DNA from 4 places in the Symbiopectobacterium sp. genome. Region 1 is predicted to be linked to each of the others. Evidence: predicted binding sites of a transcription regulator. Region 1 holds the regulator's gene; each other region holds the start of a gene.
The links. Region 1 encodes CRP, which controls carbon source genes, mostly activating them, when cyclic AMP is high. Its sites were predicted from a motif close to ATGTGANNNNNNTCACAT; they were not measured.

Region 1 (5,513 bases):
GGTAACGCGGGCGACGCATGACAAAGTGATTCTACCCGTATACGCACCGGCGCAATTTGTGCCGGTTAAAGGCAAAGGTAGCCGCGTATGGGATCAGCAGGGGCGTGAGTATATCGACTTTGCCGGTGGGATTGCTGTAACGGCATTGGGTCATTGCCACCCGGCGCTGGTGGCGGCGTTAAAGCAGCAGGGCGAAACGCTGTGGCACACCAGCAATATCTTCACCAATGAGCCAGCGCTGCGTCTGGCCAGCAAACTGATAGACGCCACCTTTGCCGAGCGCGTGTTCTTTGTTAACTCTGGTGCGGAAGCCAACGAAGCGGCTTTCAAGCTGGCTCGTCACTATGCGATTAAGCGCCACAGACCGTATAAAACCAAAATTATTGCGTTCTACAATGCGTTTCACGGCCGCACCTTGTTCACTGTCTCGGTCGGTGGTCAGGCGAAATAAGCCGATGGCTTCGGACCAAAACCAGCCGATATCGTGCACGTGCCATTCAACGATCTGGCTGCAGTAAAAGCGGTGATGGATGACCACACCTGCGCCGTGGTGCTGGAACCGATTCAGGGCGAGGGGGGCATTACACCGGCCACGCCGGAATTCCTAAAAGGCGTGCGTGAGCTGTGCGATCAGCATCACGCTCTGCTGGTGTTTGATGAAGTGCAAAGCGGCATGGGGCGTTCCGGCAAGCTGTTTACCTACATGCACTATGGCGTGACACCGGATATTCTCACTACGGCGAAAGCGTTGGGCGGCAGTTTCCCCATCAGCGCCATGCTGACCACTGAAGAAGTCGCCTCTGTGATGACCGTCGGCGTACATGGCACCACCTACGGCGGTAACCCGCTGGCTTGTGCGGTGGCTGAAGCAGCATTGGACACCATCAACACCCCGCAGGTGCTTTCCGGTGTACAAGCGCGCCACGAGCGCTTCGTCTCGATTCTTCAGGCGATTAATGAAGAGCACGGTATTTTTGAGCAGATTCGCGGTATGGGACTGCTGATTGGCGCAGAACTGAAGCCGAAATGGCACGGTCAGGCGGGCAAGTTCCTTGCCGCTGCCGCAGAGCAAGGCGTTATGGTGCTAGTCGCGGGGCCTAACGTGGTGCGTTTTGTGCCGTCGCTGGTGATTGATCTGGAAGATATTGATCAGGGCATGGCGCGGTTCGCGCGGGCGGTCGAAGCCGTGGTGAAAGCAGGGTAGCGTAGGCTCGTCAAAAGCACGCTGCGCAGCGCGCAACGTGCTTTTGCCTAAACGGCGCTGGTGATATCAGCGTGTGCCGTACACCACGATAGTTTTGCCGTGTGCCGAGATCAGATTCTGATCTTCCAGCATTTTCAGAATACGGCCTACCGTTTCGCGGGAACAACCAACAATCTGACCAATTTCCTGACGCGTGATCTTGATTTGCATCCCATCCGGGTGCGTCATGGCATCGGGCTGCTTCGCCAGGTTCAACAGTGTCTGCGCGATGCGGCCCGTAACATCCAGGAAGGCCAGATTGCCCACTTTCTGGGAGGTCACCTGGAGGCGACGCGCCATCTGTGAGGAAAGACGCATCAGAATATCCGGGTTGACTTGGATCAGTTGACGGAATTTTTTATAGGAGATTTCAGCGACTTCACAGGCAGTTTTTGCCCGCACCCATGCACTGCGTTCCTGGCCCTCTTCGAACAGGCCCAGTTCCCCAATAAAATCCCCCTGGTTGAGGTAGGAGAGGATCATTTCCTTGCCTTCTTCATCCTTGATCAGCACAGCCACTGAGCCTTTCACGATGTAGTAAAGCGTTTCTGCCTTTTCACCTTGGTGAATCAGCGTGCTCTTCGATGGATACTTGTGAATATGACAATGAGAAAGGAACCATTCAAGAGTCGGGTCTGTCTGAGGTTTGCCGAGAACCATTCGCTGTTATCCTCTGTTGTAATTCACTGCGCAAATTACAGGGTTCAGAGTTCCCTGTACGGCGTATTAACGTGCTAGTAGTAAAAATTCCGTGTTGGCGGACTGACGTCAGGGAATATACTGGCCTCTGTATGGCGACGTCACGACCCGTTCTTACCGTCAGTATAAAACTGAAGGAACGGATTCTATTCCTGTTTGTAACACAGCTTGACGAGCCTGTCTCGTGTTGTCTCGCTTCAGCATGATTAAGCTCTAGTTATCGGCGGTTTTTATATATAACAGTGAGTAATTTTCAAATAAATTTGAGGAGTTGTGGATGCAAGCGCGCGTAAAATGGGTCGAAGATCTGACCTTTCTCGGTGAGTCGTCATCCGGGCATCAGATCCTGATGGATGGCAATGCTGGCGATAAAGCTCCCAGTCCGATGGAGATGGTGTTGATGGCGGCAGGAGGCTGTAGCGCCATTGATGTGGTGTCCATTTTGCAAAAGGGTCGCAATACTATTACCGGATGTGAAGTCAAATTATCCTCGACGCGTCGTGAAGAAGCGCCGCGCCTGTTTACCCATATCAACCTGCATTTTGTCGTCACGGGCGTGGGGTTGACGGATAAAGTGGTTGAACGGGCAGTATCGCTGTCGGCGGAGAAGTATTGTTCAGTGGCGCTAATGTTAGAAAAGGCGGTGAAGGTTACTCACAGCCACGAAATCATCGCTGTCGCATAGTTTTATGGCGGGCTGTGTGTTTTATCTCAGCCCGCGCTACGCCCTTCTGCCAGCCGTTTTACCAGCGGTGCCATGATCAGTTCCATGGCGAGTCCCATTTTTCCCCCCGGCACCACCAACGTATTGATGTGTGAAATAAACGAGCCTTGCAGCATGGCCAGTAGGTAGGGATAGTCAATATGCTCGACGCCCTGGAAATGGATCACCACAAAGCTCTCGTCCAGCGAAGGGATCGCCTTGGCTGCAAAGGGGTTTGAGGTATCGATAGTCGGTACGCGCTGGAAGTTGATATGGGTGCGAGAAAACTGCGGTGTGATATAGGTGATGTAATCCTCCATGGAACGCACCACTGAATCCATCACGGCTTCACGTGAGTGACCGCGTTCGTTGATATCGCGAACCAGCTTTTGAATCCATTCCAGATTGACGATGGGGACCACGCCGACCAGTAGGTCAACGTGCTGGGCAACATCGTACTGGTCGGTGACCACCGCGCCGTGCAGACCCTCATAAAACAGCATATCGGTAGGATGCTGCATCGGCTCCCATGGAGTAAAGGTGCCGGGCACTTGATTGTAGGGAATCGCCTCATCGTAGGTGTGCAGGTATTTGCGTGTTTTTCCGGTACCGTTGCGGCCATATTCGATAAACGCGTGTTCAAGCAAGCTGAAATCGTTGGCCTCTGGGCCGAAATAGCTGATATGGCGGCCTAAATCTTTCGCTTTACGAATTGCCATGTCCATTTTTGGCCGGGTATAACGGTGAAAGCTATCGCCTTCCAGTGAAGCGGCTTTTATCTGCAACTGCTGGAAGATCTTCCTGAACGCGAGGCTGGTCGTGGTGGTGCCTGCTCCACTGGAGCCGGTAACGGCAATGATCGGGTGTTGTTGCGACATGCGGTTGCACTCCGTCGGATTAGGCGTTTGACTAACATGGCTCTCACTGTATAACAGACCCAGTGACGCAAGACGACCCCCCGCGCGTCAGGAAACGATGATTTATCACGTTACGGCGTATTTTCGTTTAGCTGGGTGCGCGGCATGATATTCAGCGTTTCATGCAGCTCTGACCACACCAACACCACGTCTCCCGAGGCAAGCTGGCGGCGAATATCCCTGACTTTTTCCTCCAATGAGCGTTCCTGCTCGCCGTAATCCGTGCCTTCACGTAACACAAAGGACTCAATAATATTTTGCAGCGTATCGCTATCAAGCTGCTGCCAGGGAATCATCATGCTGTTGCCTCTGCGGTGTCCGCCGATAGAAAGCGCGTGAACCAGGCCGGAATGCGTTGTTCCAGCCACATTTCCGGTTTCAGTAATGTACCGCCGACAAACCCGACGTGCCCGCCGTGCGCTGTCAGTTGGTATTCGATAGTGTCGGGCAGGTGGCTGATATCCGGGATCACCTCGGGTGTCATGAAAGGATCGTCCTGCGCATGGATGATCAGCGTCGGCGTACGAATGGTGGGCAGCAACGCCAGTGCACTGCACTGATGGTAGTAGTCGGCAGCATTCTGAAAACCATGAATACGGGCGGTGATCGCATCATCAAACTCACGCAATCCCTTTATACGTTGCAACTGTGCCGGGATAATCGGTAACGAACCCGGATAGCGTGCCAGCTTACGCTGGGCATTCTGCTTTAACTGTCCGACCATATGGCGCTGATAAATAAGGGAAAATCCCTTTTCGATCCTGCGGCTACAGGCGTCGAGATGAAACGGCGCGGAGACTATCGCCGCAGCGGAGAGCAACCGGGCTTCTTCCCGTTTAGCCAGCATATTGCCGCCCAGAGAAATGCCGATGGCAGCAGTCGGTGCTTCGCCTAGCGTATCCCGCATCCAGCGCAGCAGATAGCTGCCATCATCGGTTTCACCAGAATGGTAGATACGATTCAGACGGTTGGGACGGCCTCTACAGCCTCGAAAATGCATAATCACCGCCAGCCAGCCTTGCTCACGGCACGCTTGTAACAAACCGTGCGCATAGGGGCTGTGAAAGCTGCCTTCCAGAGCGTGAAACAGCACTACGCGGGGTTTGTGGCGCGCGCCTTGCGGCGCTTCGCTCCAGGCCAGATCGACAAAATCGCCGTCAGGCAGATCGAGTTGTTGCCACACCGGCTGCAAACGGGCACGGCGGCGAATCAAGCGCGGCAACAGCGTTTGTACATGCGGGTTATCAGCCCCTCGTAACGGGCGAAATGTTGAGGACAACATGGGAATCGAAACGACCTCGGGAAATAATTGTGCGATATTCATCACACTGCGCTAACCTGCTTGCGCCGCTCAGCGAGCATTGCTGTGTAACAGACAGGCTAACGTTCAGTCAGGTCAATAAATCATACCGCAACGGTGGGGACAAGGGGCAGTCAAAACGTGGAACAGGGCTTATTTTTATCGATGTTGGCTTTTCTCTGGGTGGCGGCAATCACGCCTGGCCCGAATAACATGCTGCTGACGACCTCCGGTGCCAACTTCGGCTTTATGCGATCGCTGTGGCTGATGGTGGGTATCATGCTCGGCATGCAGAGCATTTTACTGCTGGTGGCATTTGGTGTGGGCGGCATGATCCTGCTCTATCCTTCGTTGCACCTGATACTTAAAGTGTTCGGCAGTCTTTACCTGCTATGGTTGGCGTGGAAAATTGCGACGGCGGCCTATGAGCGGCTTGAGGCCAGTGCACCGCCGCCGCCGCCGCTGCGACTGTATCAAGGCTGGCTGCTTCAATTTCTGAATCCTAAAGCCTGGCTAATGGCGCTGGGATCGGTCGCAAGTTTCAGTCTGGCGGGCAGCGGCTATAACCATTCGGTGCTGCTGATAAGTTTTGGCATTGTGTTGGTTAACCTGGTTTCTGGCGTTATTTGGCTGGGCTTCGGCACGGCAATT
Region 2 (5,513 bases), on a different contig from region 1:
TAATTGGATGATGACATCTTGCGTGTTGCTGGAAAATTGATCGAAAAAAACAAGGTTGCCGTTTGAGGTCACAACAGTGTGAATGCTCCCCGGCGTTAACCGGGGAGGACGGGAGCTACGGCATTAGCCCCAGAAACGACGCTTCGCCGCTTGCAGTTTCTCGTAAGCTGCCAGCAGCGATTGGTGTGCAGGCAATGTGGAGAAGGTGTCATCGACGTCAAACAGCCCGTAGAAACACTGCTCACCGGCAATAGCCGCGCTCGCGGCGTCGACGGTGTCGCTGCCGTACATTTTGACAAACGCATCGTAATACTGCGATGGCTCACGCTCTTCGTCCAATGCCAGCGTCAACAGCGTCTGCAAACAGCGGTAGTAGTTGCTGCGCGATGAGCTGAAGACGGAGCTGTTGAAATCCTGCGTCCATTCCGCCCAGATTAGGGCCTGTTCCAGATCGCCGCCTGCCAGCGCCAGCATCGCTTTTAATTCACCGATACGTAGCGTGAGCCAGCCGTTATCCTTACCAGTTGCCAGCCCTAGCAGTTCGCGCACGCGGGTGAAGTCATCAAAACCTTCATCATCCAACTGAGCGATCAGATCGAGATACGCCTGCTTTTCCCACTGGCTGCCGGGCAGGGAGAGGATGGTCTCGCGTAAATGCACACCCATACTGTTGTTTGCCAACAGCAGATCGTCTGCCGGATAAATGTCGGACATCCCCGGCACGATAATGCGGCAAGCGTAGACAGACAGGTGCTCGTAATCGGCGATGTACACCTCTTTGTGCTCTTTGTGGAAAATTGCTATCAAGGTAGCAAATTCCTGCTCGGTGCTGCCTTTAAAGCTCCAGTCGACAAAGGGATAATCCGCGTCGGTTTTAAACAAATCCCAGGAGATCAAACCGCTGGAATCGATAAAGTGGGTTTCCAGATTGGCATGATCCGCCACATCATCATTGTCGAAGCTCGGCGGGGTAAAGACATCGAGATCTTTCAACCCGCGTCCTTGCAGCAGTTCGGTGACGGTACGCTCCAGCGCTACACCGAAATCAGAGTGTGCCCCGAAAGAGGCGAAGCAGGTGCCGTTGCTGGGGTTGAACAGCACCACACAGATCACCGGATAGTTGCCGCCCAGCGAGGCGTCATAGGCAAGGATCGGGAACCCTTCTTTTTCCAGCGTGGCGATGGCTTCCACCACGCCGGGGTAACGTTGCAACACGCTGTCCGGGATGGTTGGCAGGCTGATGGCTTCAGCAATAATGCGGTTCTTGATGTGGCGTTCGAACACCTCAGACAACCCCTGCACACGCGCTTCATTGGCGGTGTTGCCAGCGGACATCCCGTTGGAAACGTAGAGGTTACCGATGATATTCATCGGGATGTAGACGGTGGTGTTATCGGATTGGCGGGTAAACGGCAGGGCGCAGATGCCGCGTTTGTCGTTGCCGGATTGCAGATCCACCAGCATGCTGGTGCTCAATTCGTTATCAGGATCGTAAAATGCGCGCAGGTGATCATCCAGAATCCCCTGCGGTAAGCTGTTATCGTCCGGCAGCGGGAACCACTGCTCGTTCGGGTAGTGTACGAAATCGCCGTTAGCGATTGACTTGCCCAGATAGAAGTCGGCAAAGAAGTAGTTGGTGGAAAGACGCTCGAAATATTCACCTAAGGCTGAGGCCAGAGCGGCTTTCTTGCTGGCGCCTTTGCCGTTGGTAAAACACAGCGGGCAATCTTTGTCGCGAATATGCACGGACCAGACGTTAGGCACCGGGTTCAGCCAGGAGGCTTCTTCGATGTTGAACCCCAGGTCACGGAGTTGCTGTTGAAAACGGGCGATGGAGTCTTCCAGGGCGGCGTCTTTGCCTGGGATGAATGTTTGGCTCATGATTGTCACTTTTCTCTTTTATGGGACGAGCATCATACGGATTTTTCACGGACAACTCCACGCTGTCGCCGTGCGGGTTTTATACGGGAAAGCGTAATAAGGATTGCAGCGAGAAGGAGCCAGTGATAAAAACAAATGATGACGGTTGCTGCAAAAAACCATGATGGCTGCTGCAAATAGCCAACGTGGTTGTTGCAAAAAATCATAATAGTCGCTGTAAAACAGACAAAACGTTAAAAATAGTCGTACTAAACACGTGGTGAGGGGAAATGACACAAGTTTTCAATTTTAGCGCCGGTCCAGCCATGCTGCCGGTTGAAGTGTTGCGTCGTGCCGAGCAAGAGTTGTGTAACTGGCGTGGGCTGGGAACGTCCGTAATGGAAATCAGCCACCGCAGTAAAGAATTTATGCAGGTAGCGGCGGAAGCCGAGCAGGATCTGCGCGATCTGTTAAAGATCCCCTCCAACTATAAAGTGCTGTTTTGCCAAGGGGGGGCGCGCGCGCAGTTTGCTGCCGTGCCGCTCAACCTGCTGGGTGACAGCGCTAAAGCGGACTATATCGACGGTGGTTACTGGGCGCACAGTGCGATTAACGAAGCGGAAAAATACTGCAAACCGAACGTTATTGACGTGAAAACCCGCATTGACGGCCTGCGCGCCGCCAAACCGATGCGTGAATGGGCTCTGTCTGACGATGCCGCTTTTGTGAACTACTGTCCGAATGAAACCATTGATGGTCTGGCAATTGAAGAAACGCCTGACTTTGGCGACAAGATTGTGGTCGCTGACTTCTCCTCCAGCATCCTGTCCTGCCCGATCGATGTCAGCCGTTTCGGTGTGATTTATGCCGGTGCGCAGAAAAACATTGGCCCTGCCGGTTTAACCTTGGTGATTGTGCGCGATGACCTGTTGGGTAAATCCCGCAGCGTGCTGCCGTCGGTGTTGGATTACAAAACGCTGGCCGATAACGACTCCATGTACAATACGCCGCCGACCTTCGCCTGGTACCTTTCTGGCATGGTATTCAAATGGCTGAAAGAGCAGGGTGGCCTGGTGGAAATGGAAAAACGCAATCGCGAGAAAGCGGATCACCTTTACGGCGCTATCGACAGCAGCGATTTCTACCGTAACGATGTGCTGGCCGCCAACCGCTCACGCATGAATGTGCCGTTCCTGCTCGGTGACGACGCGCTGGATAAACTGTTCCTGGAAGAGTCCAAAGCGGCTGGGTTGCATGCGCTGAAAGGCCACCGCGTAGTGGGGGGGATGCGTGCGTCGCTGTACAACGCGATGCCGCTGGAAGGTGTACAGGCGCTGACTGCCTTTATGGCGGATTTTGAACGTCGCCACGGCTAATACCGCAGCGAGTGACGCCGTGGTTTGCCCGCGGCGTTGCAGGTCGTACCGTTGTCGCAGAACGTGAAGCGGCAACCTGTTACCAGTAAACCCCGGTGTGCACCGGGGTTTCTTATGTTGATGACCGGAGTTAAGAGTTACATGCAGGAATCCCTTACCCTACAGCCTATTTCCCTGATCGATGGTGTGATTAACCTTCCCGGTTCGAAAAGCGTCTCTAACCGTGCTTTGTTGCTGGCGGCATTGGCAACGGGGACGACGCGTTTGAAAAACCTGCTCGATAGCGATGACGTTCGCCATATGCTGGACGCGTTGCAACTGTTAGGCGTGCAATATCAGCTTTTGCCCAGCCGCACCGAGTGCGACGTCACCGGTATTGGTGGACCGTTCAGCGCGTCGCAACCGTTAGAACTGTTTCTTGGCAATGCGGGCACGGCGATGCGTCCGCTGGCCGCCGCGTTATGCTTGACGCAAGGCGATATTGTTTTGACCGGCGAGCCGCGTATGAAAGAGCGCCCGATCGGCCATCTGGTGGATGCGTTGCGCCAAGGTGGCGCGACCATCGACTACCTTGAGCAGACCAACTATCCGCCATTGCGCCTGCACGGCGGTTTCCAGGGAGGTGAGATCGCCGTGGATGGCAGCGTCTCCAGCCAGTTCCTGACCGCGTTGCTGATGACAGCGCCGTTGGCGAGTAAAGACACCCGCATCAGTATCAAAGGCGATCTGGTGTCCAAGCCCTATATCGATATCACGCTGCGCATGATGAAAGATTTTGGCGTTGAGGTGCACAACGATAATTACCAGCACTTCAGCGTACAGGGCAACCAACAATACCGTGCGCCAGGTGAGTATCTGGTGGAAGGTGATGCCTCTTCCGCTTCCTATTTTCTGGCGGCGGCGGCCATTAAAGGCGGAACGGTCCGTGTTACGGGCGTGGGGCGCAACAGCGTGCAAGGCGATATCCGTTTTGCTGACGTGCTGGAAAAAATGGGTGCCATTATCCGCTGGGGCGATGACTATATCGAGTGTCAGTGCGGTGAGTTGCATGCCATCGATATGGACATGAATCATATCCCCGATGCGGCCATGACGATTGCCACGGCAGCGCTGTTTGCCGAGGGCGGCACCACGACGCTGCGCAATATCTACAATTGGCGCGTAAAAGAGACCGATCGTCTTGCGGCAATGGCGACTGAGCTGCGCAAAGTCGGTGCGACGGTGGAAGAGGGGAACGATTATATTCGCATTACGCCTGCCCCTCAGTTACGTTTTGCAGAGATCGGCACCTACAACGATCACCGTATGGCGATGTGTTTCTCGCTGGTGGCATTATCCGATACACCAGTGACCATTCTCGACCCCAAATGTACGGCAAAAACCTTCCCTGACTATTTTCAACAGTTGGCGCGTCTGAGCCACGGTTAATAACCGGACGGTGGTTGCACTTTTCCTGTCGGGCGGGCCTATGCCCGCCCGCAGTTTTGCAAGGCATCTTCTGAAATTTTATCTTTCTCCGGGTGTTAGGTTAACGGTTTTGCTCGTTGGCGCGTATAATGAGGCACCGTAAGTCGTAACAGACCTCGCGGTTGACCCGAGTAATAGGAGAAAGAGATGGCGGTAACGGCACCGGTAATAACGGTTGATGGGCCGAGTGGCGCAGGCAAGGGAACGCTGTGCAAGGCGTTGGCAGAAACATTGCAGTGGAATTTGTTGGACTCGGGCGCGATTTATCGCGTGCTCGCCTTGGCTGCCTTACATCATCAGGTTGATATCGGTTCGGAAGAAGCGTTAGTGCCGGTGGCGTCACACCTTGACGTGCGTTTCATTGCTGAAGACGGGCAACTGAAAGTGATTCTGGAAGGCGAGGACGTCAGTAACGAAATTCGTAATGAAACGGTCGGTAACACCGCCTCGCAGGCGGCCGCTTTTCCGCGTGTGAGAGAAGCCTTATTGTGCCGTCAACGCGCGTTTCGAGAAGCGCCGGGACTGGTAGCGGATGGCCGCGATATGGGTACGGTGGTGTTCCCCGATGCACCTGTGAAGATTTTTTTGGATGCCAGCGCGGAAGAACGTGCACAACGACGCATGCTACAGTTGCAGGAAAAAGGCTTTAATGTTAACTTTGAACGTCTTTTGTCCGAGATAAAAGAACGGGATGCGCGCGATCGGAATCGTCCGGTAGCACCGTTAATCCCTGCCGCAGACGCGCTGGTGTTGGATTCGACCGATATGTCTATTATTGATGACGTTATTGCGAAATCGCTCATTTACGCG
Region 3 (5,513 bases), on a different contig from region 1:
GATGGATGATGACGATCGTTTCGCGGCGCTGAAAGAGTATTTCCCCGACGCCAAAAAGGAAGACTGGCGCTTGGCGGTTGCCGGACAACGGGTTCAGGTTATCAAGAAGGATGCGGATAAAGGCGGGGTACTGAAGTTGGGCATCGAGATCGTCAGCTCGCAGGATGGCACTATCGCTGCGCTGCTGGGCGCTTCTCCGGGGACGTCAACCGCAGCACCGATCATGCTGAGTCTGCTGGAGAAAGTGTTTAAGCAGCAAGTGGCAACGCCAGAATGTCAGGGCAAACTGAAGGCGATCGTGCCTTCTTACGGCAAAAAACTGGATGGCGATATCGATCTTACCAACCAGATCCGCCGTTACACCAGCGACACGCTGCACCTGAACTACATTGAAGTGAAGCCGGAGTAATACAGTACTACTTTACCCGCTGTCATCCTCGGCGAAAGCCGGGGATCTCTGTGAGAATAAACGCGTTTCTTCGGTAAGAGATTCCCGCCTTCGCGGGAATGACAGTCGTGGGTGGGAATGACGGTGGGAGTGACTTCGTCATCAGTCTGAAGGCCGCATTAGCGGCCTTTTGTATAGATCGCTATTGGCGATTAGAAGGTGTAATTCAGGTTAACGCCGTAGAGCCAGGCGCGGCCTTTGGAACTAAAATTATAATCGGTAAAACTCAGCGGTGCGTGTTCGGTGATATTAACGCTCTTACCGTGCATGTAGGATACGCCGACATCCACGGACATATCTTTGTTAAACGCATAGGTTGTCCCCGCGCTTAACCAGAAACGATCCTGATCGGGAATGCAAATGGAGCGTTTATCGGCAGGAACCGGGCTGTTATCAAAGGCGATACCAGTACGGAAGGTCCAGTTATCGTCATGATAATAGGTGGTGCCGATAGCCAGACGGTAGGCATCGCGGAAACCTTCTTGTTTCTCAAACAGCGTGTTGCCGTTATTGTTGGTCGCTCTTAGCTCTTTAAAGGTGCTCCAACTGGTCAGCGCCATGCTGTAGTGCACCGCACATTGCGGAGCAACGCGGTGGTAAGCGGAAATTTCCCACATTTCAGGCAGGTTTAATGTCAATTTACCTGGAATGGTTGCACCGTTAAGCCCACCCGTTACAAACGTGGGAAGTTGGTTACTGTAATCGCCTTTGAAGTCGATATCGACCTTGGAGCGATAGGTAAAGCCAAAGCGGTTATTTTTATCCACTTCATAAAGGATACCCGCGTTCCAACCATAGCCTCACTCTTTGCCTTCCAAACGCGCAAGCTCGGTGGATGGGCGAGTCGTTGGGACACTTGCGGATGCTTCGCCAAGATGACGCACGATGGTTGCATCGGCATACACGGCATTGACACCCAGACCAAAGCTGAAGTGCTGATTCAGGCGGTAGGCTGCACTCAGGTTTAGGTTAGACGTCAGCAAGTCAGTCTTGCCACCAATGGAACAGGCAGTAAAGTTATTATCAAACTCCGTCGCCAGCCCATAGTTGGTGGTAGCTGATGCACCGATCGCCCACTGGTCATTTAACGGCATGATAAAGTGCATGTTTGGCACCCAGGCGTGCGGTGCAATGTCTTTGGCACTGGCATCAGCGCCTGACGCGCTCTTGCCCATAATATCAATATCCGGATTAATATACGTCACGCCACCAGAAACCGTGGTGCGATCGAATATTGTCATGGTGGCGGGGTTGCGGCTGCCGGATGTCGCATTATCGGCCACGGCACCTTCGCCAGAAAATGCACGCCCCAACCCGGATGAAGAGTATTCATTGAGTTGGAAGCCTGCGGCGGAAACTTGTGCTGAAACCAGTACCACTGTTATCGCTACTGCGGAGTGTTTAAACAGGTTTTTCTGGCTCATGACCAAAACCTCATCGTGTACTTGTTATTTGACTTTGTTACATACCGTAACAAGGGACGCGCATTGTAGGGGGCGCAGGTGGACTGACAAATCAGACCAGTTGGCGAAAGTATAAGTGGGGAGTATGAAAATGTTTCAAGTTTGTGTTCTAAATATTTCCATATTGATGTAAAAACCAGATCCAGTTAACACATTCGTTAAGAAAAGCGCGGTCTGCGGTGGGTTAATTTACCTAATAATAACAAAACGATGTGAGTTTGATCACTAAATGCCCTTACATGCAGTAAGTTCTAGTGCTTGATGGGTCTGCTGAGTAAAATAGCGGGAAAAGTGATATTTTTGAACCGTATCAAATCTGCCCGGGCAGATCGTTACCCGTAGAGGAAAAGCATCATGACAAACGCAATAAATAAATGTTCTGCTGAAGAAACCGCCGCTTGCTGCTGCGTGGATGTCGGTACTGTAATGGACAACACCGACTGCACGGCATCTTACAGCAAAGTATTTGCTGACCGTGCTGCCGCACAGGCCACGCTGACGGCGCTGACGGAAAAAGTCCGTGCAGTAGAATCTGAACCGTGCCAGATCGACAGTCGTTTTGCTGACGTCAACGGTGGCGTACAGCTGGATATCGATTTCACGTTCAGCTGCCAGGCTGAAACGCTGATTTTCCAACTGGGATTGCGTTAAGCCTCCTGGTGATAACGTGCGGTGCAGCGCGCCGCACGTTGTGCTCGTTCCCTTTTCTTGCACCCACACGCCGTCTTGCCATCCCCTTCCAGATTTCATCTCCTCTTGCAGAGAGCGTGCACTCGCATTTTGTAGTGAACGGGTTTGCTTAATGTAATGCTCTGGTTAACACGCTATTCAGGTCTGACCTGTTAGAACATATACTTAATTCTCTGTTTACAGGAGTGTTTATGAGCGAGGTGTTACCCCTGATAACCCGGAGCGGCGAACGGGTCGCGATCGTCAGTGGATTGCGCACGCCTTTCGCTCGTCAAGCGACCGCGTATCGCGGCCTTCCCGCCATGGATTTAGGCAAAATGGTGGTGAGCGAACTGCTGATACGGTATGGCATCGATCCCAAGTGGGTCGATCTGCTGGTGTTTGGTCAGGTAGTACAAATGCCGGCTGCACCCAATATTGCGCGCGAAATTGTGCTGGGCACTGGAATGTGTGTGCATACCGACGCCTATACCGTTTCCCGCTCCTGCGCAACCAGCTTTCAGTCCGTAGTCAACGTGGCCGAAAGCATTATGGCGGGCACTGCGCAGGTGGGAATTGCGGGCGGAGCAGACACGTTCTCACTGCCGCCGATCGATGTAACCAAAAATCTGGCGATGACGCTGCTGGATCTCAGTAAAGCTCGCACGTTGGGGCAACGGCTCAAATTGCTGTCACGCTTGCGTCCGCGCGATCTGTTGCCGGTCTCGCCCCCGGTGGCCGAGTACTCCACCGGGCTGCGTATGGGAGATACTGCTGAACAGATGGCAAAAACCTACGGCATTTCCCGCGCCGACCAGGATGCTTTTGCTCATCGTTCGCACCGCTTGGCGGCGAAAACCTGGCAACAAGGCGTGCTGCACCAAGAGGTGATGACCGCTTACGTGCCTCCGTACCGTCAAACGCTCAAAGAGGATAACAACGTGCGTCATGACTCGACGCTGGAGCATTACGCCCGTTTGTCGCCCGCGTTTGATCGTCTGCACGGTTCTGTCACCGCGGCCAATAGCTCTCCGCTCACTGACGGTGCCGCTGCTGTACTCTTAATGAGTGAAGGAAAGGCGCGCAGCCTCGGGTTAACCCCGCTGGGCTATCTGAAAAGCTATGCGTTTACTGCCATTGGTGTTCAGCAAGATATGCTGTTGGGACCGGCGTATGCCACGCCGCTGGCGTTGGATCGCGCGGGTCTTAGCCTCGGCGATCTTACGCTGATTGATATGCACGAAGCGTTTGCGGCGCAGACGCTGGCAAACGTCAAGCTGTTCGCCAGCGCTGATTTTGCAAGGGATAAACTGGGGCGCACCTCGGCATTGGGAGACGTGGACATGGATAAATTCAACGTGCTGGGCGGTTCGATTGCTTACGGTCATCCGTTTGCGGCCACGGGTGCCAGAATGATTACGCAGACCCTGCATGAGTTGCAGCGGCGCGGGGGCGGGTTTGGGCTGGTTACTGCCTGCGTAGCGGGGGGACTGGGGGCGGCAATGGTTCTGGAGGTCACACCATGAAACACGCGCACAGTATCGACAATACATCGGATGAGATGACGGCATCAGATAACATGACGGCAAGCCCCTCGGCATTCTCGCTCTCTATACGGCCCGATAATATTGCCGTGATTGCCATGGACGTGCCGGGCGAGAAGATGAATACCTTGAAAAGCGTCTTTGCGGAACAAGTTCAAACGGTGCTTCGTCAGGCGCAACAACATGCGTCACTGCGTGGCGTCATTTTGATATCGGGTAAGCCCGACTCGTTTATTGTGGGCGCGGATATCACTATGCTTGATGCCTGCACGCGGGCAGAAGAAGCGGAAGCGCTGGCGCGGCAAGGGCAGGAGACATTTGCCGCTTTTGGTGACTTGCCTTTTCCTCTGGTTGCGGCGATCCACGGCCCTTGTCTTGGCGGCGGGTTTGAGCTGGCGTTGGCCTGCGATTATCGTGTCTGCTCTCTGGATGACAAAACGGTACTGGGATTACCGGAAGTGCAGTTGGGCCTACTGCCGGGATCGGGTGGGACTCAGCGTTTGCCCTGGTTGATTGGCGTCGATCGCGCGCTGGATTTGATCTTGACGGGGCGCTCGGTAAAAGCGCGACAGGCACTGAAATTGGGGATGATCGATGATGCCGTTCCCAACAGTATTTTGCTGGAAACGGCGGCTGCGTTGCTGAAAAAAGGGAAGCGGCAGCAGCCGGTACTGCCCTGGCGCACACGTCTGGTGAACAGCTGGCCAGTGCGCCACGTGTTATTTAAAGTGGTGAAGCAGAGGACGCGCGCCAAAACTCAGGGCAACTATCCTGCGGCCGATCGTATCATTCAGGTGGTACGGCGGGGTATGGATAAAGGACTGGCCGAAGGGTACAAACAGGAAGCGCGCGCGTTTGGCAAACTGGTGATGACGCCAGCTTCAGCGGCGTTGCGTAGCCTGTTTTTTGCCACCAATGCGTTGAAAAAGCAGGCGGGAGCGTCTGCTGAACTGCGTGAAATACACCGTGTCGGTGTGCTCGGTGGTGGATTGATGGGCGGCGGTATCGCCTGCGTCACTGCCCAGCGCGCGCAGCTTCCGGTGCGCATCAAGGATATCAACGAAGAAGGTATCAACCACGCGCTGCGTTACAGTTGGGAATTGCTGAGTAAACGCGTGCAGCGCAAACGTATGAAACCAGCGGAACGCCAGCGCCTGATGACGTTGGTCTCGGGCAGCACCGATTATCACGGTTTTGAATATGCCGATATCGTTGTCGAGGCGGTGTTTGAGGATCTGGCGCTCAAGCAGAGCATGGTGGCAGATATTGAACAGTACGCACGCCCGGAAACCCTGTTCGCATCCAACACCTCTTCCTTGCCCATACATCAGATCGCCGAACGGGCGCAGCGCCCTGAGCTGGTCATCGGTCTGCACTATTTCAGCCCGG
Region 4 (5,513 bases), on a different contig from region 1:
TTTCAGATGTGATGGGAAGTGAAAAATTTTATCGTTCATGATGTTACCTTGTTTTATTTGTATTTCGTGTTGCATCATGGCGGAACGCAGCTAATAAAAAGGGCGACATCATGTCGCCCCTTGCATCGCTTATCGCACCGTCGCCTTATTTGGAGATGTGGGCGATCAGGTCCAGTACTTTGTTGGAGTAGCCGGTTTCGTTGTCATACCAAGAAACCAGTTTCACAAAGTTGTCGTTCAGCGCGATACCGGCTTTGGCATCGAACACAGACGTCAGAATTTCGCCGTTGAAATCGGTGGAAACCACGTCATCTTCAACGTAGCCCAGAACGCCTTTCAGCTCGCCTTCAGAAGCGGCTTTGATGGCTTTCTTGATTTCTTCGTAAGTTGCTGCTTTTTCCAGACGAACAGTCAGGTCAACCACAGAAACGTTCGGGGTCGGAACACGGAACGCCATACCGGTCAGTTTACCGTTCAGTTCTGGCAGAACTTTACCTACAGCCTTGGCTGCGCCAGTAGAGGACGGGATGATGTTCTGAGATGCGCCGCGGCCGCCGCGCCAGTCTTTGTGAGACGGGCCATCGACGGTTTTCTGGGTAGCAGTAGTGGCGTGAACAGTGGTCATCAGACCTTCGATGATGCCGAAGTTGTCGTTGATCACTTTTGCCAGCGGTGCCAGGCAGTTAGTGGTGCAAGATGCGTTGGAAACGATATCTTGTCCGGCATATTTGTCACAGTTGGCACCACGAACGAACATCGGGGTGTTGTCTTTGGACGGGCCAGTCAGAACCACTTTTTTCGCGCCAGCGGTGATGTGCTTACGTGCAGTTTCGTCAGTCAGGAAGATACCGGTTGCTTCTGCAACCACGTCAACACCAACTTCGTCCCACTTCAGGTTAGCCGGATCTCTTTCTGCGGTAACGCGGATTTTTTTGCCGTTAACAATCAGCTGACCGTCTTTCACTTCAACGGTGCCGTCAAAACGGCCGTGAGTTGAGTCGTATTTCAGCATGTAAGCCATGTAGTCAGCGTCCAACAGGTCGTTGATTGCAACGATCTCAATGTCAGAACGTTTCTGAGCAGCACGGAAAACAATGCGGCCGATGCGGCCAAAACCGTTGATACCTACTTTGATAGTCATATATTCCACCAGCTATGGTTTGTGAATAATGGTTAGTGAATAAAGGTTGGTTGTAAAATTACAAAAACCTTGCTGAGCGTCAAGCGGAATCGTGTCAATAGTTGCGGCAAGTCAAATCTGATGCGCAACGGTTGCACGAAAAAGCGCCGTAATGAAACTTAGGAACATCTTTCCCTTAAATGGGAGCGTTTGCACCAATATAAAGCCCGCAGGCCCGATAAATGTGATTTGCGTCACAATTTCTAGGGCCTTGGTTGGTTACTCCTCATTTTAGTCGGAAAAAACGTTATGAGGATGTTAATTCTTGTTAAACTAAGTCATGCCAAACAAAAATGATGACGAGACAATCATGGATAAGCCAGCTTCAACGTCTGCAACGGCAGGCAAGGGAACGTTGACGGAGATGCAACAATACGTGACGCAGCAGCGCGGCACTGAGCCTGCCTATTCAGGAAAACTGTTGCACAATAAACGCACTGGGGTATATCACTGCCTGTGCTGCCAAAGCGCGCTGTTTTACTCCGACAACAAATATGACTCTGGATGCGGCTGGCCCAGCTTTGATCGGCCCGTGGCGAAGGGCGCAATCCGCTATCTGGAAGATTTTTCGCATAACATGCACCGTATCGAAATTCGCTGCGGTAAATGCGATGCCCATTTGGGGCATGTGTTCCCCGATGGTCCGCAAACCACCGGCGAGCGTTACTGCGTTAACTCGGCCTCGTTGAGCTTTATCGATGGCAGCGACGGTGAGAAAGTGGATGGTTGACGGTTAAGGATAACAGCTGTGGCTAAAACGTTTCGGCTTGCTGGGTTTTGATGAAAATAGCAATGGCAAATAGCAATGACAGGATGGCAATGACGATGCTCGACAAACAGCTTGATGACGTTGTGACGGCGCTGACGCCGGATATCTACCAACGCCTGGCAACCGCCGTGGAACTGGGAAAATGGCCTGATGGCGTGCCGTTGACGCCGGAGCAAAAAGAAAATTGCCTGCAAATGGTGATGTTATGGCAATCACGCTACAACGTTGATGCGGAACACATGACCATCAATACCGACGGAGAGTTGGTGATGAAAAGTAAGCAAGAGCTGAAGCAGGCGTTTGCCATCGACAACCTGATTCAGCGAGAACGCCAGTAACCGAGGTTCCTCAATGCACTGGGGCTCGGCGTTATACGGGGTGGTGTGCTGATACCGCGATAAAGTCGGCCAGGCCAATACGGCGTGCTCCGTGAGCCACCATGTCGGCCAGCGCTGCTTCGCTATCATCTGGTTGGAGATTCACCCCGCGACAGCCCTCTTAACGATCTGCACGTCATACCCGAGTTCCAATGCATCTAGCACGGTAAATTTTACGCAGTAGTCCGTTGCCAGCCCCATGATGGTCAAACGCGTGATGCCACGTTGGCGTAACAGGCTATCCAGTGTGGTGGCGGCGCGTTTGCCGTTGTCGAAAAAAGCGCTGTAGCTGTCAATGTCATGCTGGGTGCCTTTCTGTATCACCGCATCAAACGCCTCACGATTAAGGCGCGGGTGAAACTCCGCACCTCGCGTGCCCTGTACGCAGTGCACTGGCCACCATGTTTGCGCTAATCCTGCCAGTTCACCACGCTCTCCCACGACAGCGCCCGGGTTATTGGCGGCGAAGCTCAGATGATTGGCAGTGTGCCAGTCCTGGCTGGCGATGACCGGCATCTCGGCTTTCTGTGCTGCCGCTATCGCTGCGTTGGCAACATCGATGGTGACATCGCACTGTGCGACAGGCAGTGCGCCGTTCGGACAAAAATAATTCTGCAAATCAACCAACAGCAGGGCATGGTTTATGACGGTATGGTTCATGGCAGCTCGCTCCAGCATCCGGGTTATGCGTCCTGGGTCAGTTCGCCGCGCAGGTCTTGTTGCATTAACTGGCGAATGGTATCAGGGGTTAAATCAGGTTGGCTCAGCAGATAATGCAGTTTAGTCAGCGCGGCTTCCACTGTCATATCAAAACCACTGATCACGCCAGCCTGCGCCAGCGCATTGCCGGTGGCGTAGCCCTCCATATTCACCCGTCCGGAAATGCACTGGGTGAGGTTAACCACCACAATACCCCGCTCCGATGCCTGACGCAGTTCGTCCAGTAGCGCTGGGCTTTGCGGGGCGTTACCCACACCATAAGAACGCAATATCAGCGCCTTGACCGGCTGGCGCAGGAAGTTACGCACTACGTCCGCTGAAATCCCTGGATAGACGGTGATCACACCGATCGGTTGTGGGGTAATCGGATGTACGATCAGCGATGCGCTGGAGGTTTCCGACTGCGCTGGCACCAGGCGGCGTATATGAATACCGGCCTCCAGTAGCGTCGGGAAGTTGGGGGAGGCGAACGCATCAAAACCGTCGGCATGGGCTTTTGTGGTTCGGTTGCCGCGCAGCAGCTTGTCATTGAAAAACAGGCTGACTTCATTCACCGGGTGATTAGCCGCGACGTAGAGCGCATTAAGCAGGTTGGTTTGCCCATCAGAACGCAATTCGGCCAACGGAATTTGTGACCCTGTCACAATGAGCGGTTTTGCCAGATTCTCCATAATGAAGGAGAGGGCAGATGCCGTGAAGGCCATGGTATCGGTGCCGTGCAGAATCACGAAGCCGTCATACTCATCGTAATGTTGTTGAATATCCTCAGCGATGGCCTGCCAATCGGCAGGGGTCATGTCGGAGGAATCAATCAGCGGGTCATATTCATGGATGGTAAAATCTGGCATCTCCGGGCGATGAAACTCCGGCATGTTAGCCAGCTGTTGTTGCAGGTGACCCGAAACCGGAATGTAACCGTTGGCGGAACGTTGCATACCTATCGTACCGCCGGTATACGCGACATAAATGGATTTCTTTTGCATGCTGTTCTTATTAAAAAGATGAAAAACAGCCCGACATAAGCCGGGCTGAGGGAAAATCCTGTGTGACGATGTTTATTTCACTTCACCGCAGGCCATGCAAAGGGCATAGCGATGTTGCGGATCGTTAAATGTATTGAGCAAGGCAGGTTGTGCTTGCACCACCTCAGCCAATTGCGCTACCGGATCAGGTAACATGGCCTGAAGTCGGGCCGGTAACCAGGCATGGGCGGCGGCGTTGACGCGGTTTAGCATCATATCCAGCAGGCTTGGCTGCTCTTCAAACCAGTTGAGCTGGTATTGGCCCAGCTTGGCCAGTTCAGCGGCTTTTTTGACTGCGTCGTCAAAGTCACCCAACTGATCGACCAACCCGTTGGTCTTGGCGTCGTCACCGGTCCATACGTGCCCCTGGGCGATTTTATCAATCTCTTCCGGGCTTTTCTTACGTGATTGTGCGACCAGATCGACGAAGTTTTTATAACCACGCTCGATGCTGATTTGAATCATCTGAGAAAACTCGGGCGGCAGTGTTTTGGTGATGCTGAGATCCGCCAACGGCGAGGTTGCCACACCATCGGTATGTACGCCGATAGCGCCAAGGGTATTTTCAAACGTGGTGATCATGCCAAATATACCAATCGAACCCGTCAGGGTGCTCGAACTGGCGATGATGGCGTTCGCTGGCGTGGAGATCCAGTAGCCGCCGGACGCGGCCATACCGCCCATGGATACCACGATCGGTTTGCCAGCCAGACGTACTGCCATCAACTCAGAGCGAATCTTCTCCGAAGCGGTTACGCTGCCTCCGGGGCTATTAACGCGCAGTACGATCGCCTTGATTTTAGGATCCAGTCTGGCCTGACGAATTTGAGCCGCCGTGGTATCACCACCGACCACCCCCGGGGTTTCCGGACCATCAACAATAGCGCCACTGGCAAAGATCACCGCAATTTCTGCGCCGTTTTGATTGTTCGGTTTTTCGGTGTAGTCGTAAATGCTGGTGTAGTTGAAGCTCTGATTTTTGGTGTCCCAGCCGAAGGTTTTTACCAGCTTCTGTTCGATGACCGAACGTGATGCCACTTCGTCTACCAATTTGTTTTCCAGCGCATAGCGTGCCGGATCGCCTTGCACAGCCTGAAGGCCGGCAATAATCGCGCTGGCACCGGGGAACAGCTGTTGCGGTGTAATTTGGCGGTTTACTGCAACCGTATTCAGGTAGTTTTGCCACAATCCACCGACCCAGCGCATATCGGCTTCGCGCGCTTCGGGGGACATATCGTCACGCAGGAAAGGCTCTACCGCAGATTTGTAGGTACCGACGCGGAATACGTGACTGGTTACATCCAGCTTTTCCAACAGCGATTTGTAATAGAGGCCATTGGTGGCGAAACCGCGCAGATCGACGTTACCCTGCGGGGTGAGTGAAATGCTGGTCGCGAAACTGGCCAGATAGTATTGCGTTTGGCTGTAACTGTCGCCGATCGCAA

Region 2: serC (3-phosphoserine/phosphohydroxythreonine transaminase) is a predicted target of CRP. The motif match lies at 1,902-1,919, and genes of this name have one in related genera.
Region 3: ACTBDZ_RS09460 (YfcZ/YiiS family protein) is a predicted target of CRP. The motif match lies at 2,122-2,139, and genes of this name have one in related genera.
Region 4: msrB (peptide-methionine (R)-S-oxide reductase MsrB) is a predicted target of CRP. The motif match lies at 1,363-1,380, and genes of this name have one in related genera.

What each region holds. Positions count from the first base shown of each region.
Region 1 is NZ_JBPETA010000072.1:973-6,485, forward strand. It holds partial or broken gene argD (bifunctional acetylornithine/succinyldiaminopimelate transaminase) at 1-1,204, shown strand, start outside; gene crp (cAMP-activated global transcriptional regulator CRP) at 1,271-1,903, opposite strand; gene ACTBDZ_RS08665 (OsmC family protein) at 2,220-2,627, shown strand; gene ACTBDZ_RS08670 (phosphoribulokinase) at 2,654-3,523, opposite strand; gene ACTBDZ_RS08675 (YheU family protein) at 3,634-3,861, opposite strand; gene ACTBDZ_RS08680 (hydrolase) at 3,858-4,841, opposite strand; gene ACTBDZ_RS08685 (LysE family translocator) at 5,004-5,513, shown strand, end outside.
Region 2 is NZ_JBPETA010000136.1:3,430-8,942, reverse strand. It holds gene ycaO (30S ribosomal protein S12 methylthiotransferase accessory factor YcaO) at 124-1,881, opposite strand; gene serC (3-phosphoserine/phosphohydroxythreonine transaminase) at 2,151-3,236, shown strand; gene aroA (3-phosphoshikimate 1-carboxyvinyltransferase) at 3,378-4,664, shown strand; gene cmk ((d)CMP kinase) at 4,851-5,513, shown strand, end outside.
Region 3 is NZ_JBPETA010000083.1:2,707-8,219, forward strand. It holds gene mqo (malate dehydrogenase (quinone)) at 1-409, shown strand, start outside; partial or broken gene fadL (long-chain fatty acid transporter FadL) at 601-1,872, opposite strand; gene ACTBDZ_RS09460 (YfcZ/YiiS family protein) at 2,266-2,562, shown strand; gene fadI (acetyl-CoA C-acyltransferase FadI) at 2,793-4,106, shown strand; gene fadJ (fatty acid oxidation complex subunit alpha FadJ) at 4,103-5,513, shown strand, end outside.
Region 4 is NZ_JBPETA010000010.1:18,716-24,228, reverse strand. It holds partial or broken gene ACTBDZ_RS01905 (D-hexose-6-phosphate mutarotase) at 1-39, opposite strand, end outside; gene gapA (glyceraldehyde-3-phosphate dehydrogenase) at 146-1,141, opposite strand; gene msrB (peptide-methionine (R)-S-oxide reductase MsrB) at 1,491-1,910, shown strand; gene ACTBDZ_RS01890 (YeaC family protein) at 2,006-2,287, shown strand; partial or broken gene pncA (bifunctional nicotinamidase/pyrazinamidase) at 2,319-2,971, opposite strand; gene ansA (asparaginase) at 3,010-4,029, opposite strand; gene sppA (signal peptide peptidase SppA) at 4,102-5,513, opposite strand, start outside.